2 regions of the Rhizobacter sp. P2_H2 genome follow, and region 2 is predicted to be linked to the other one. Evidence: riboswitches for the same ligand, from Rfam matches in the RefSeq annotation. Region 2 holds a riboswitch; the other holds the start of a gene.
The links. A riboswitch is a leader RNA that binds a small molecule or an ion and turns the genes downstream of it on or off. The one in region 2 is predicted to bind S-adenosylhomocysteine.

Region 1 (7,038 bases), on a different contig from region 2:
TGCGCGTCCATCGAGCGGCGCACGATCACCTGGTGTTCCTTGCCCAGCAGGTTCTGGTTGTCGGCGGTGATGATCGACTTGAAGGCCGTCGTCGCCGCGGCCGAGCCGAACAGCGAGCCGGTCAGCCCGCCGATCGCCGTCGCGCCGTTGTTGGTCACCTGGTACTGGAACACCGAGTTGCCGGCCATGTAGACCGCATTGCCCTGCACCGAGATGTTGGTGAAGGTCGAGCTGGTGTTGCTGCCGGCCAGCAGGTCGCCGAAGCGCCCGCCCCAGCCGACGCGCGCGCCTTCCGGGCCGAGCGCCTGCCACATCGACTGCTGGTCGTTGTGCGAGAACAGCTTGGCCGGGCGCGCCTTCGTGCCCTTCTGGTACTCCGCCTTGGTCAGCGGCGTCACCAGCGGGCCGGCGTTGGCGATGATGCCCAGGCGGCCCTGGTCGAACAAGGCCTTGGTCTCGGTCATGCTCGGGTGCAGCGCGAACTTGCGCGACGCGTTCTCCGGGTTCGCGAGGTTCTTCGACGCGATCGACAGCACGCCGCCGAGTGCGGCCGGCGAGGCCGCCGCGGCCGTGGCATCCACCGCGGTGCCGACCGGCTTCAGCGCGATCGGGTCGGGTGCGGTCGCGCGCAGCGTGCTGTAGGTCTGCCACGAGGCGTCGTCCCACGGCAGCACCATGTTGGCGGAGTCGTTGCCGCCGTACATGAACAGGCAGACGATGGCCTTGTAGTCGCTGGCGGTCTGCGCGACGGCCGCGCCCATCGTGGCCATGTTCAAGGCAAAGGGCAGGCCGGCCGAACCGACGGAGCCCGACAGGATGGTCGCGCGGCGCAGGAATTCGCGGCGGGAGGCTTGGTTGGAAGACATGTCGCGGTTCCTCACTTCTGGGTCAGGTAGTCAGACGAGGCCATCGTCAGGAATACCGCGATGGCCACGCGATCGCGCGTGGCGGCGTCGATGTCGGTCTGGTTGATGACCTTGCCCGCGGTGTCCTTGCGCACCGGCGGGATCATCCGGCCGTTGACGGCCGACAGCAGCTGCGTGCGCAGCGCGGCCGGCATCTGCCCCGACATCATCAGCAGGTTCAGGCGGTCCAGCAGCAGCTCCGGCTTGTCGGCCAGCGCCTGCTCGGCCGAGAAGTCGAGCTGCACGTCGCGCCCGGTGTTGATCGCGATCCAGCCGCGCAGGTAGTTCAGGTAGCCGGCCACCGACACCTCGTTGGCCAGCTGCAGCTCCGGCGCGACCAGGTCGGCCGCCTCGATGCTGGTGTTCGGCGGCGTGTAGCCCGGGCGGTAGAAGTTGAACACCGTCGGCGAGCGCATCGGGGTCTGGCCCAGCCGGCCGGCCGGGTCGTCGGTGTTGTCGATGCCCTGGAACTTGCCGGTGGTCGACTTCGCGTGGAAGGTGCGCAGCAGGTGGGCCAGCCGCATCACCGGCTCGCGCAGCTTGCCGTAGTCGTTGCGCGCCGTGTCGGCGCTGCGCGCCTCGGGGTCGAGCAGCACCGCGCGGAACACCGCGCCCAGGTCGCCGCGCACGCCGCTGCCGTTGTTGTTGAACGCCGCCGCCACGCGCTCGACGTAGGCCGGGCTCGGGTTGCTGGTCACCATGCGCTGGATGATCTGGCGGCCGAGGAAGGGGCCGACGTTCGGGTGGTTGAACAGCGTGTCCAGCACGACCTTGATGTCGCCCTCGACATCCGGCTTGTCGGTCGCGGCAATGGTTTTGCCGAGGAACTTCTTCTCGGTGGCCGAGTGGAAATCGGTGTTGCTCGCGTACTTGTTGTAGCCCTGCATCGGCTTCCAGTCGCGGTCGGCGTTGACGTCGCCGCCGAAGAAGCGGGTGCGCGTGCGGTCGGCGGTGTTGGGGCCGGCGTACCAGCTCAGGCCGGTGAACACCTTGGCGAGGCCGGCGATGTCGTCGTGCGTGTAGGTCTCGGGGTTGCCGCTCTTCACGGTGCCGTCGGGGTTCAGCTGGTACAGGCCGATCGAGAACAGCTGCATGATCTCGCGTGCATAGTTCTCGTCCGGCACGCGGCCGGTCTTCGCGTCTTCCTTCTGGTTGCGCAGGCTGGTCAGGTAGGCGCCCATCATCGGGTGCATCGTGATCGCCTCGAGCAGGTCGCGGTAGTTGCCGAACGCATGCTGGCCCAGCACGTCGTAGTAGTCGGCCACGCCGCGCGGCAGGTTGCTCAGCGTCGAATCGACGAACGACACCACGAAGATCTGCGACAGCACGTAGGCCGCGCGCTGGCGCAGCTGGTCGTCGCCGGTGATCGCCTGCGTCCAGTACGACTCCATGAAGTTGCTGGAGGTGACGTTGGTGCCGGCCGCTGCCGCGGCATTCATCGCCGCGGTCATGTAGTCGCGGTGCCGCTTCTGCGGCTTGGCCATCTGCTGCTCGAGCCAGCGCCGGTAGCCGACCTGTGCGAGCTGGTCGATGTCGGCCGCGGTCGGGCCGTAGGTGGCCTGGGTCAGGAAGCGGGCCGCGGCCTCCTTGGTCGGCGGCGGGCCGGCGTCGGCGGCGCTGTCTTCGTCGTTCTTGTTGCCGCCGCACGCGGCCAGCAGGCTGATCAACAGCGCACCGGCCCACAGGCGGGATGTCTTGCGGATGGCGAATGTCGATGGAAGCGATGTCACTTCAGTCCCCCTCGGTGCGGTGCGTACGACCTGATACGGGTCGATTGCGTGCAGGAGACATACCAGCGACATCGTCGGACACCGCCTACAGGGTGTCGGCTGGAAAAGCGCCCATCCTTGACAGATGGGCCGGGCTATCTGGCGTCGAGGTCTGTGCCGAGATGACGTGAACGGTCGGCGATGCGTTCGGATGCTTCGGATGTAACGCGGAGCAACAGCCGTTGCCGCGGCGTCGTCATCCCTCCGTCACAACAGCGCCGACAGCGAACGCTTGACCAGCGACGCATCCTGGCCGCTGCGCGCGGCCCAATCCTGCAGCTGGTCGTCGCCGATCTTGCCGACGTTGAAGTACGTCGCCTCGGGGTGCGCGAGGTAGAAGCCGCTGACGCTGGCGGCCGGTGTCATCGCGAGGCTCTCGGTGAGCGCCATGCCGATGTCGGCGCACTGCAGCACGCGGAACATCTCGGCCTTCACGGTGTGGTCCGGGCACGCGGGGTAGCCGGGCGCGGGGCGGATGCCGCGGTACTTCTCGGCGATCAGCTCGTCGTTGCGCAGCGCTTCATCGGCCGCATAGCCCCAGAACTCGGTGCGCACGCGCTGGTGCATGCGCTCGGCGAAGGCCTCGGCCAGGCGGTCGGCCAGGGCCTTGAACATGATCGCGCTGTAGTCGTCGAGGTCGTCGAGGAACTGCTTCTCCTTCTTCTCGGTGCCGATGCCGGAGGTCACCGCGAACAGGCCGATGTGGTCAGCCACGCCCGAGCCCTTCGGCGCGATGAAGTCGGCGAGGCAGCGGTTGGGGCGGCGCTTCTTTTGCCCGTTCTCGTCGATCACCGGCCGCTCTGTCTGCATGCGCAGCCCGTGCCACGTCATCAGCACCTCGCTGCGCGTCTCGTCGGTGTAGATCTCGATGTCGTCGTCGTTGACGGTGTTGGCCGGGTACAGCCCGATCACGCCGTTGGCCGTCAGCCAGCGGCCTTCGATCAGGCGCTTCAGCATGCGCTGGCCGTCGCTCAGCACGCGGCGCGCCGATTCGCCGACGACGTCGTCGGTGAGGATCGCGGGGTAGGGCCCGGCCAGGTCCCAGGTCTGGAAGAACGGGGCCCAGTCGATGCACTGCGCGATCTCGGCCAGGTCCTGGTTGCGGAACACGCGGCGGCCGGTGAACTTCGGTGCCGTCGGTGCGTAGCCGGCCCAGTCGATCGGCGTCTTGTTGGCACGCGCCTGCGCCAGCGTCACCAGCGGCGTGGCCTTCTTGTTCGCATGCTGCTCGCGCACGCGCAGGTAGTCGGCATTCAGCTCGGCGATGTAGGCGGCGGCCTTGTCGTCGCTCAGCAGGTCGCTGCAGACGCTGACCGAGCGGCTCGCGTCGGGCACGTAGACCACCGGCCCGTCGTAGTGCGGCGAGATCTTCACGGCCGTGTGCACGCGGCTGGTGGTGGCGCCGCCGATCAGCAGCGGGATCTTCTTGATGCGGAAGTGCTCGTCGCGCTGCATCTCGGCAGCGACGTACTGCATCTCCTCGAGGCTCGGCGTGATCAGGCCGGACAGCCCGATGATGTCGGCGCCCTCGACCTTGGCGCGCGCGAGGATGTCCTGGCAGGGCACCATCACGCCCATGTTGACGACCTCGAAGTTGTTGCACTGGAGCACGACGGTGACGATGTTCTTGCCGATGTCGTGCACGTCGCCCTTCACGGTGGCGATCACGATCTTGCCCTTGGCCTTCGCCTCGCCGCCGGCCTCGACCAGCAGCCGCTTCTCTTCCTCGATGTAGGGCAGCAGGTGGGCCACCGCCTGCTTCATCACGCGCGCGCTCTTGACCACCTGCGGCAGGAACATCTTGCCCTGGCCGAACAGGTCGCCGACGACGTTCATGCCGTCCATCAGCGGGCCTTCGATCACGTGCAGCGGGCGGCCGCCGCCGGCCTTGATCTGCTGGTACACCTCTTCGGTGTCTTCGGTGATGAAGTCGTTGATGCCGTGCACCAGCGCATGGCTCAGGCGCTCGCGCACCGGCTTGGCACGCCAGGCGAGCTTGGCGCTGTCGTCCTTGGCGGCGCCCTTGGCGGTCTCGGCGATCTCGATGAGCCGCTCACCGGCGTCGGGGCGGCGATTCAGCACCACGTCTTCGACGCGCTCGCGAAGCGTCGGCTCGAGGTCGTCGTACACGCCGACCATGCCGGCGTTGACGATGCCCATGTCCATGCCGGCCTGGATCGCGTGGTACAGGAACACGGTGTGGATGGCTTCCCGCACCGGCTCGTTGCCGCGGAAGCTGAAGCTCACGTTCGAGACGCCGCCCGACACCTTGGCGCCGGGCAGGTTCTGCTTGATCCAGCGCGTCGCGTTGATGAAGTCGACCGCGTAGTTGTCGTGCTCCTCGATGCCGGTCGCGATCGCGAAGATGTTCGGGTCGAAGATGATGTCTTCCGGCGGGAAGCCGACCTCGTCGACCAGCATCCGGTAGGCGCGCTCGCAGATCTCGACCTTGCGCTCGAAGGTGTCGGCCTGGCCCTTCTCGTCGAAGGCCATCACCACGGCCGCGGCGCCGTAGCGGCGCACCAGCTTCGCCTGGTGGATGAAGGGCTCGACGCCCTCCTTCATCGAGATCGAGTTGACGATGCCCTTGCCCTGGATGCACTTCAGGCCGGCCTCGATGACCTCCCACTTCGAGCTGTCGATCATGATCGGCACGCGCGCGATCTCGGGCTCGCTGGCGATCAGGTTCAGGAAGCGCACCATCGCCGCCTTGCTGTCGAGCATCGCCTCGTCCATGTTGATGTCGATCACCTGGGCGCCGTTCTCGACCTGCTGGCGCGCCACGCTGAGCGCCTGCTCGAATTCGCCGTTCAGGATCATCCGCGCGAAGGCCTTCGAGCCGGTGACGTTGGTGCGCTCGCCGATGTTGACGAACAGGCTGCCTTGCCCGATGAGCACCGGTTCCAGCCCGGACAGCTTCATCGGCGGAACGGGACGGGCGGTAGACGTCGGCGACGACAGAGAGGCGGAGGCGGTCATGGCGGGTCGGCTGGCACCGCCCCGGAGCTCACCCGGGGCGCATGCGGATTCATCATGCGAGGGGTGAGCGTGGTTGCAAGCTTCCAAGCCTGGCGGCAGCCCGATGGGCCGCCGTCGCAACGCTCCTTGGAGAGGCGCATTTTATGCGGCCAGGCCCCGTGAGCGGCTTGGTTACAACTCGGCAAGCCCCTGATGCGGTCGTGGTGCACGGAGCGTGTCCAATCCGGGATCCACGACTGGACTGCTTCTGCCGTGAACAACAACACACGATTCCTCGCTCTCTCCGTCGCGGTTGCCGCGCTGCTGGTTGCCTGCGGCGCGCCGCAGGTCAAGCCGCTGCCGGCGCCGGCGCCCTCGGTGCCCGGCTCCGCGCCGGGCCCGGTCTATGGCCAGGCGGCCTCCGGCGCGGCGCGCAGCTGGTCGCCGCAGATGGAGGCGGTCGAGCGGCAACTGGCCTCCAGCCTGAACGGCACGCCGATGGCGCTGGCGCGCACGACCGACGAGCGACTGTGGCTCWCGCTGCCGGGCGATGTCGCGTTCGAGCCGAACCGCTCGGCGCTGAAGCCGGTCGCCACCGGGCTGCTGGACAAGGTGGCAGCGGTGCTGCGCAGCCAGCCGCAGCTGGAGCTGCGCATCGTCGGCCACACCGACAGCAAGGGCTCGGCGGCCGGCAACGATGCGCTGTCGCTGGACCGTGCGGCGAGTGCGCGCGACTGGCTGGTGGCGCGCGGCCTGTCGCCAGTGAAGATCGGCGTGGCCGGTCGCGGCTCGCGCGACCCGGTCGGCAGCAACGACGACGAGGCCGGCCGCGCGGCGAACCGGCGCGTCGAGATCCTGATCGGCGAACGGGCGGTGCGCTCAGGCAGCAAGTAGCCGGGCTACGCGGCCAGCAATCCTGAGAACAACGGATCGTGCCGCGAGCGCGGCCGGTACGCGCCGACCCGCTTCGCGATCTCGGCGATGTGCGCCGGCGTCGTGCCGCAGCACCCTCCGGCGATGTTCAGGAAGCCGGCGCGCGCGAACTCCTCGACCAGGCTGCCGGTGATCTCCGGCGTCTCGTCGAAGCCGGTGTCGCTCATCGGGTTCGGCAGGCCCGCATTCGGGTAGCAGCTGATGAAGGTGTCGCCGGCCACCTTGGCCAGCTCCTCGATGTACGGCCGCATCAGCGTCGCGCCGAGTGCGCAGTTCAGCCCGATCGCGATCGGCCTCGCGTGGCGCACGCTGTGCCAGAACGCGCTGACCGTCTGCCCCGACAGGATGCGCCCCGACGCGTCGGTCACCGTGCCTGAGATGATCACCGGCAGCCGCTCGCCGGTGTCTTCCATCAGCTCGTCGAGCGCGAAGATCGCCGCCTTCGCGTTCAGCGTGTCGAAGATCGTCTCCAC
Region 2 (7,038 bases):
CATCCAGCCCGAAGGCCTTGATCGACGCGGTGTCGTCGCCGAAGCTCTGCAGCCGCAGCCGGATCCAGCGCGGGATCTCGGCCCCCGACGAATCGGCGAAGCGGATGATGCCGCTCGCATTGGTGATCGGCATGATGCCCGGCACCACCGGGATCCCGGCCCCCAGCTTGCGCGCATCGTCGACGAAGCGCTCGTACGCGTCGGCGTTGAAGAAGAACTGCGTGATCGCCGCATCGGCGCCCGCCTTCACCTTCTCGACATACGCCTGCAGGTCGGCCTGCGGCGACCTCGCCTGCGGATGCATCTCGGGATAGGCCGCCACCTCGATGTGGAACTGGCGGCCGGTCGCCTCGCGGATGAACGCGATCAGCTCGCTCGCATAGCGGAACTCGCCGAAACCGCCGTAGCCGCTCGGCAGGTCGCCGCGCAGCGCCACCAGCCGGCGGATGCCCGCGGCCTGGAACTGCGCCAGCTTGGCCCGCACCGACGCGCGGTCGGCGCCGACGCAGGTGAAATGCGATGCGGCCTCGACGCCCTCGGCCAGGATCGCCTGCACCGCGGCCAGCGTGCCGTCCTGCGTCGAGCCGCCCGCGCCGTAGGTGACGGAGCAGAAGCTCGGCTTCAGCGCATACAGCTGCTGGCGCACGGCCGCGAGCTTGGTGACGCCCTCGGGCGTCTTCGGCGGAAAGAACTCCAGGCTGACGGGAACTCGGTTCATGCAACATCCTCGGTCGGCACGGCCCACACGAAGAACTCGGTGTTGCCGTTGCCGCCCTTGATCGGGCTCTGGAAATAGGCGCGCACCTGGAGGAACTGCTCCCTGCAGGCGGTGCGGATGCGCGTCTCGACCTCGGCGAAATGCCGTTCGTCCTTGACGATGCCGCCCTTGCCGATCTGCGCCGGCTGCAGCTCGAACTGCGGCTTGATCAGCAACAGCAGGTGCCCCGTGGGCGCCAGGTAGTGCGCCAGCGTGGGCAGCACGTGCGTCGACGTGATGAACGACAGGTCGCCGGTGACGAAGCCGAAGCTGTGCGGCGTCGACGCGGCCTCGAAGGCCGAGCCGGACACGTCGCGCGCATTGACGCCCTCGAAGCACTGCACCCGCGCATCGGCCTGCAGCTTCGGGTGCAACTGCCCGTGGCCGACGTCGATGCCGGCCACGCGGGCTGCACCGGCCTGCAGCAGGGCATCGGTGAAGCCACCGGTGCTCTGGCCCGCATCCAGGCAGGCGAGGCGGGTCACGTCGATCCTGCAATGCTTGAGCGCACCTTCCAGCTTGAGCCCACCACGCGACACGAAGCGCAGCTCCGCGTCGTCGGTGATCTCGAGCTCGCAGCCTTCCGGTACGTCCTCACCTGCCTTCCTGGGAACGGCCCAGCCCTTGGGGCCGAGCCAGCGGACGGCGCCCCGCTCGATCAACCGCTGAGCGGCCGATCGGGTCGGAGCAAGGCCTTCTTGAACAAGCAATTGGTCGATGCGCATCGGATGATCAAGCAACGCCCCGGGATCCGGCTTTGCCGGGCCCAGGGGTGGCGCCCCTCGGGGGCAGGAGCGAAGCGACTGGGGGGCTCAATACCGGTAGGTGTCGGGCTTGTACGGGCCGTTCTTCGACACGCCGATGTACGCGGCCTGCTCGTCCGTCAGCTCGGTCAGCATCGCGCCGACCTTCTTCAGGTGCAGGCGGGCGACCTTCTCGTCGAGGTGCTTGGGCAGCACGTAGACCTGGCCGACCTGGTACTTCTCGGGCCGCGTGAACAGCTCGATCTGCGCGATCGTCTGGTTGGCGAAGCTCGAGCTCATCACGAAGCTCGGGTGGCCGGTGCCACAGCCGAGGTTCACGAGGCGGCCCTTGGCCAGCAGGATGATGCGCTTGCCGTCCGGGAAGATCACGTGGTCGACCTGCGGCTTGATCTCTTCCCATTCGTACTTCTCGATCGCCGCGATGTCGATCTCGTTGTCGAAGTGGCCGATGTTGCAGACGATCGCCTGGTCCTTCATCGCGAGCATGTGCTCGTGGCGGATCACGCCCTTGTTGCCGGTGGTCGTCACGAAGATGTCGGCCTTGTCGGCGGCGTACTCCATCGTCACGACCTTGTAGCCTTCCATCSCGGCCTGCAGCGCGTTGATCGGGTCGATCTCGGTCACCCACACCTGGGCGCTCAGCGCGCGCAGCGCCTGGGCCGAGCCCTTGCCCACGTCGCCATAGCCGGCCACGCAGGCCACCTTGCCGGCGATCATCACGTCGGTGGCGCGCTTGATGCCGTCGACCAGCGATTCGCGGCAGCCGTACAGGTTGTCGAACTTGCTCTTCGTGACCGAGTCGTTCACGTTGATCGCGCGGAACAGCAGCGTGCCCTTCGCGCTCATTTCCTTCAGGCGGTGCACACCGGTGGTGGTCTCTTCGGTCACGCCCTGGATCTGCGCGCTCTTGCGGGTGTACCAGGTCGGGTCCTGCGCGAGCTTGGCCTTGATGCTCGCGAACAGGCAGGTCTCTTCCTCGCTGCCGGGCTTGTCCAGCACGCTGATGTCCTTCTCGGCGCGCTGGCCCAGGTGCATCAGCAGCGTCGCATCGCCGCCGTCGTCGAGAATCATGTTCGGGCCTTCGCCGTCGGAACCCTTCGGGCCGAAGTCGAAGATGCGGTGCGTGTAATCCCAGTAGTCGGTCAGGTTCTCGCCCTTGTAGGCGAACACCGGGGTGCCCTTCTCGACCAGCGCGGCGGCGGCGTGGTCCTGCGTCGAGAAGATGTTGCACGAGGCCCAGCGCACCTGGGCGCCCAGCGCCTGCAGCGTCTCGACCAGCACGGCGGTCTGGATCGTCATGTGCAGCGAGCCGGTGACGCGCGCGCCCTTCAGCGGCTGCGCCTTCGCGAATTCCTCGCGGATGGCCATCAGGCCGGGCATCTCGGTCTCGGCGATGCGGATCTCCTTGCGGCCCCAGGCGGCAAGCGAGATGTCGGCGATGGCGTGGTCTTGGGAAGGCTTGAGAACAGCGTTCATGTCGGGCTCCATTGAAAGGGACCCGCACGCGCATCGCCGTTGGCAGTTCAGAGACTCACCCACGAGGGACGATCGTGCGGGTGAGCGCGGTTGCAATTGAATTCCCGAGCCTGGGGCGGCTGTCGTGGCGACAGGCGGCCTTGCAACGCTCCTCGGAAAGTGCAGGGATTGTAGTCGCCGGATCGGGCGGATTCCAGTGCGTTGCGTGCGTTGTGGCGTGCGGTATGCCCGCGGGTCGTGCAAGACTGCAGGGCATGTCTGACATCGCACCCCGCCCTCGCCCCCTTTCAGAACTGAGCCCCGAGCTGGCCCGCAGCGTGCGCGGCGTGCTGACCGACATCGACGACACGCTGACGCGCGACGGCGCGATCGAGCCCGAAGCGCTGGCGGCCTTGCAGGCGCTGCGCGACGCCGGGCTGCCGGTCATCGCGATCACCGGCCGGTCGATGGGCTGGAGCGAGCCGTTTGCGCGCGACTGGCCAATCGATGCGATCGTCGCGGAGAACGGCGCAGTCGCGCTATTCCGCAACGCGGCCGGCCACCTGCAGATCGAGTACGCGCAGGACGAGGCCACCCGCGCCCGCAACACGCTGCGGCTGCGGCGCACCGCGCAACGCGTGCTCGCCGAGGTGCCTGGCACGACGCTCGCGCAGGACAGCGCCGGCCGCGTCACCGACATCGCGATCGACCACAGCGAGTTCGCCCACCTCACGCAGCCGCAGATCGACGCGGTGCTGCAGGTGATGCGCAGCGAAGGCATGAACGCCACCGTCAGCTCGATCCACATCAACGGCTGGTACGGCGAGCACGACAAGCTGAGCGGCGCGCGCTGGATCGTGCAACGGCTGCTCGGGCGTTCGCTCGATGCCGAGACCCCCGCCTGGGCCTACGTCGGCGATTCGACGAACGACCAGGCGATGTTCGGGCACTTCCCGGTCAGCGTGGGGGTCGCGAACCTGATGCAGTTCGCCGATCGGCTGCACACCTGGCCGGCGTACCTGACGCGCAGCCCCCGAGGCGAAGGGTTCGCCGAGTTCGTTCAGGCGCTGCTGGCGCTGGGTTGAAACTGCGTCATCACGTCCTGGTTCCCGACATCAAGCCTCCCAACTTGAGCCCTTTGTCGTGGCCAAGGATCGCCGTGTGCTGCCCCAATTCGTACAGCCATGCGGCAGCAGGCTTGGAGCAATCGCCAAATTCACCAGCCGAGTGCAGCGCTCGGCACTGCTTGAACAGCGTCTTCGCGTGGTGAAAATCCGAGCTGGCCCAGGCCCATCCCTGGTAGCTGCGCATTGCCGCAACGGCGTGAGCAAGAACCTGGAAGGCCTCTTCACCGGAAAAAGCATGCTTCCGCATCAACCATGCACAGAGTCGAAACTGCTTCACCGGCCCGAATTCCGGGTCCTTGCCCTCCACGGCGTCACGCAGGAATTGAACAAGCTCACCCGAAGTGGCACTTTTATAGCCCTTGATCTTGAAGATGACGTCCTTCTGGAACAGTGGCGTGCGATTCTTGAGACGAAAGCCACTTGAGTCGCCCCGCAGTTCGATTTCTGTCTTGTAGGTTGGAATAGCCCCGCAATCGGCCGCGAAAACGGTGCGAGGTTCCGATTGCAGTGTGAGGGCGGCGCTTTCGAGCGGCACGCGCAGCCTGTCGAGTTCACTGCACAAGGCCTTGTCGTCGCCGAGGCGCTTCTTTGCGGACTTGCACCACCTGGCCAACTTGTCCAGAAAGCCGCGGTGCTCTGCCTCGACAGTGAAGCCCATCTCCAGGGCCAAGAACACATTCTCAACGTGCGTTGCCACATCATCGTCGCTCGTGATCAGTGCAGTGGCATTCTCGATGAACATCTCAAGGTTCTGGTGACTGGCACGGCTGCCGAAAGGGCCTCCTCGACGCAGAATCTCATCCACAGCACCGTGCTTCAGTGACTCGTTCATCTGAGTTCGATCGGCCTCCTCGCTGGCGGTCCCATCAAGCGAAAACCCGAGGGAGTCCTCCACCGACGAGTTCGAGTGGCGGGCCTTTTCTCGGTTCCTCTCGACATCCCCACGAACCTTCGGCCCATCCGAGCCATTGCGCCTCCGAGAGAAGGGATTGAAGCGCGACTTCTTGACTGACTCGAGCATGGCTACATCCTGACGAACTGGTTCTGCTTGGTAACCACCTCGCCTCGAACGTTCCTCCTCGACGCCCCTGACGGATCACCCCAGCCGCGCCGCCCGCTGCCCCGCCTGCCGCGCCAGCATCCACCCCGGGTACTCCGCCGGCAGCGCGCTGACCTGGTCCAGCGCCGCCAGTTCATCGGCGTTCAACTTCAAGGCCGTCGCCGCGATGTTGTCGTCCAGCTGCTCGACCCGCTTGGCGCCGATGATCACCGTGCTCACCGCCGGCTGGTGCAGCACCCAGGCCAGCGCGACCCGCGCCACCGACACCCCATGCGCCTCGGCGATGCCGCGCATCACGTCGATGCAGTCGTCGGCACGCGCCCGATTCACCGGCGGGAAATCGAAGGTGGTGCGCCGGCTGCCATGCTCGGCACCCTGGCCGTCGCGCCCGTACTTGCCGCTCAGCAGGCCGCCGGCCAGCGGGCTCCACACCATCAGCCCGACCTGCTCGCTGCGCAGCATCGGCACGATCTCGCGCTCCAGGTCGCGCCCGGCGATCGTGTAGTAGGCCTGCAGCGATTCGAAGCGCGCCTTGCCGTCGCGCTCCGCAATGCCCAGCGCCTTCGCGATCTGCCACGCCGCCCAGTTCGACACGCCGACATAGCGCACATGCCCCTGCTGCACCAGCGTGTCCATCGCGTGCACCGCCTCGTCGATCGGCGTCGACGGGTCGAAGCCGTGGATCTGGTACAGGTCGATGTGCTCCAGCTGCAGGCGCTTCAGGCTCGCCTTCACGCCGTCCATGATGTGGAAGCGCGACATGCCCGAGGAATTGACGCCCTTGGCGCCGGTCTCGCCGAACACCTTGGTGGCGATGACCACCTTGTCGCGCGGCACCTTCAGGTTGCGCAGCGCCTGCCCGGTGATCTGCTCCGACAGGCCTTCGGAATAGACGTCGGCGGTGTCGATGAAGTTGATGCCGGCATCGAGCGCGCGGCCCACCAGCGCATCGGCCTCGTCCTGCTGCAGCTTGCCGATCTGGCTCCAGATGCCGCCCGAGCCGCCGAAGGTCATCGTGCCCAGGCACAGTTCCGAGACGAACAGGCCGGTGCGGCCGAGTTTGCGATGTTGCATGTCCAGCTCCTTGTGACGTTGCCCCGGGAGGCGGGGCCAGGGCGGCAGTGTCCAGCCGCCGGCCGCCGCCGCGCCAGCACGTTCCTGCAGAGTTCTTGCCCATTTCTCCAGACCGCTCGGCGCCGTGGTGCAGGTGCGCGTGGACAGCGCTAAGCTGCGACGCACCCGATCCTCCACGCCCCCTCACGCACACGCGACGCCGCCATGGACGACCCCCTCGAACTCGACGACGCCCGCCGCTCGCTGGTCGGCATGCTGAACCGCGCGACCGCCGGCACGGAAGGCGTCGTGCAGACGCCGGTGCCCGGCCTCATCGTCTACCGCATCGCGAACCCGGGCGGGCCGAAGCACCACGTCTACGAACCGGCGCTGGCGCTGATCGCCCAGGGCTCCAAGCAGGTGATGGTCGGCGACGAGATCCACACCTACGACGCACTGCACTACCTGGTGACTTCGGTCGACCTGCCGGTGGTCGGCCAGGTGCGCGTCGCGAGCGACACGCTGCCCTACCTGGGCCTGCGGCTGTCGCTGGACGTCGCCGAGATCGGCGAGCTGATCCGCGACGAACGCCTGCCCGCCGCCGCGCACGCCGGGCCGGCGCGCGGCATCTACGTGAACCGCATCGGGCTGCCGGTGCTCGAGCCGGTGCTGCGGCTCTTGAATCTGCTCGATGCGCCGGCCGACATCGCGATCGTCGCGCCGCTGGTCAAGCGCGAGATCCTGTACCGGTTGCTGATGAACGGCGAAGGTGCGCGGCTGCGCCAGCTCGCGCTGCAGGACAGCCACACGCAGCGCATCGCG

Region 1: it holds a riboswitch for S-adenosylhomocysteine, as region 2 does, so the genes downstream of both, metH (methionine synthase) here and ahcY (adenosylhomocysteinase) in region 2, are expected to answer to the same signal.

Annotation. Positions count from the first base shown of each region.
Region 1 is NZ_JBFUFP010000071.1:2,176-9,213, reverse strand. Features, by position in the region: gene AC1D15_RS07140 (DUF1501 domain-containing protein) at 1-866, opposite strand, end outside; gene AC1D15_RS07135 (DUF1800 domain-containing protein) at 878-2,635, opposite strand; gene metH (methionine synthase) at 2,882-5,653, opposite strand; S-adenosyl-L-homocysteine riboswitch at 5,712-5,787, opposite strand; gene AC1D15_RS07125 (OmpA family protein) at 5,906-6,526, shown strand; gene AC1D15_RS07120 (homocysteine S-methyltransferase family protein) at 6,532-7,038, opposite strand, start outside.
Region 2 is NZ_JBFUFP010000023.1:11,044-18,081, forward strand. Features, by position in the region: gene metF (methylenetetrahydrofolate reductase [NAD(P)H]) at 1-718, opposite strand, end outside; gene AC1D15_RS03640 (TlyA family RNA methyltransferase) at 715-1,482, opposite strand; gene ahcY (adenosylhomocysteinase) at 1,570-2,997, opposite strand; S-adenosyl-L-homocysteine riboswitch at 3,073-3,157, opposite strand; gene AC1D15_RS03650 (HAD-IIB family hydrolase) at 3,252-4,061, shown strand; gene AC1D15_RS03655 (hypothetical protein) at 4,072-5,124, opposite strand; gene AC1D15_RS03660 (aldo/keto reductase) at 5,200-6,237, opposite strand; gene AC1D15_RS03665 (AraC family transcriptional regulator) at 6,442-7,038, shown strand, end outside.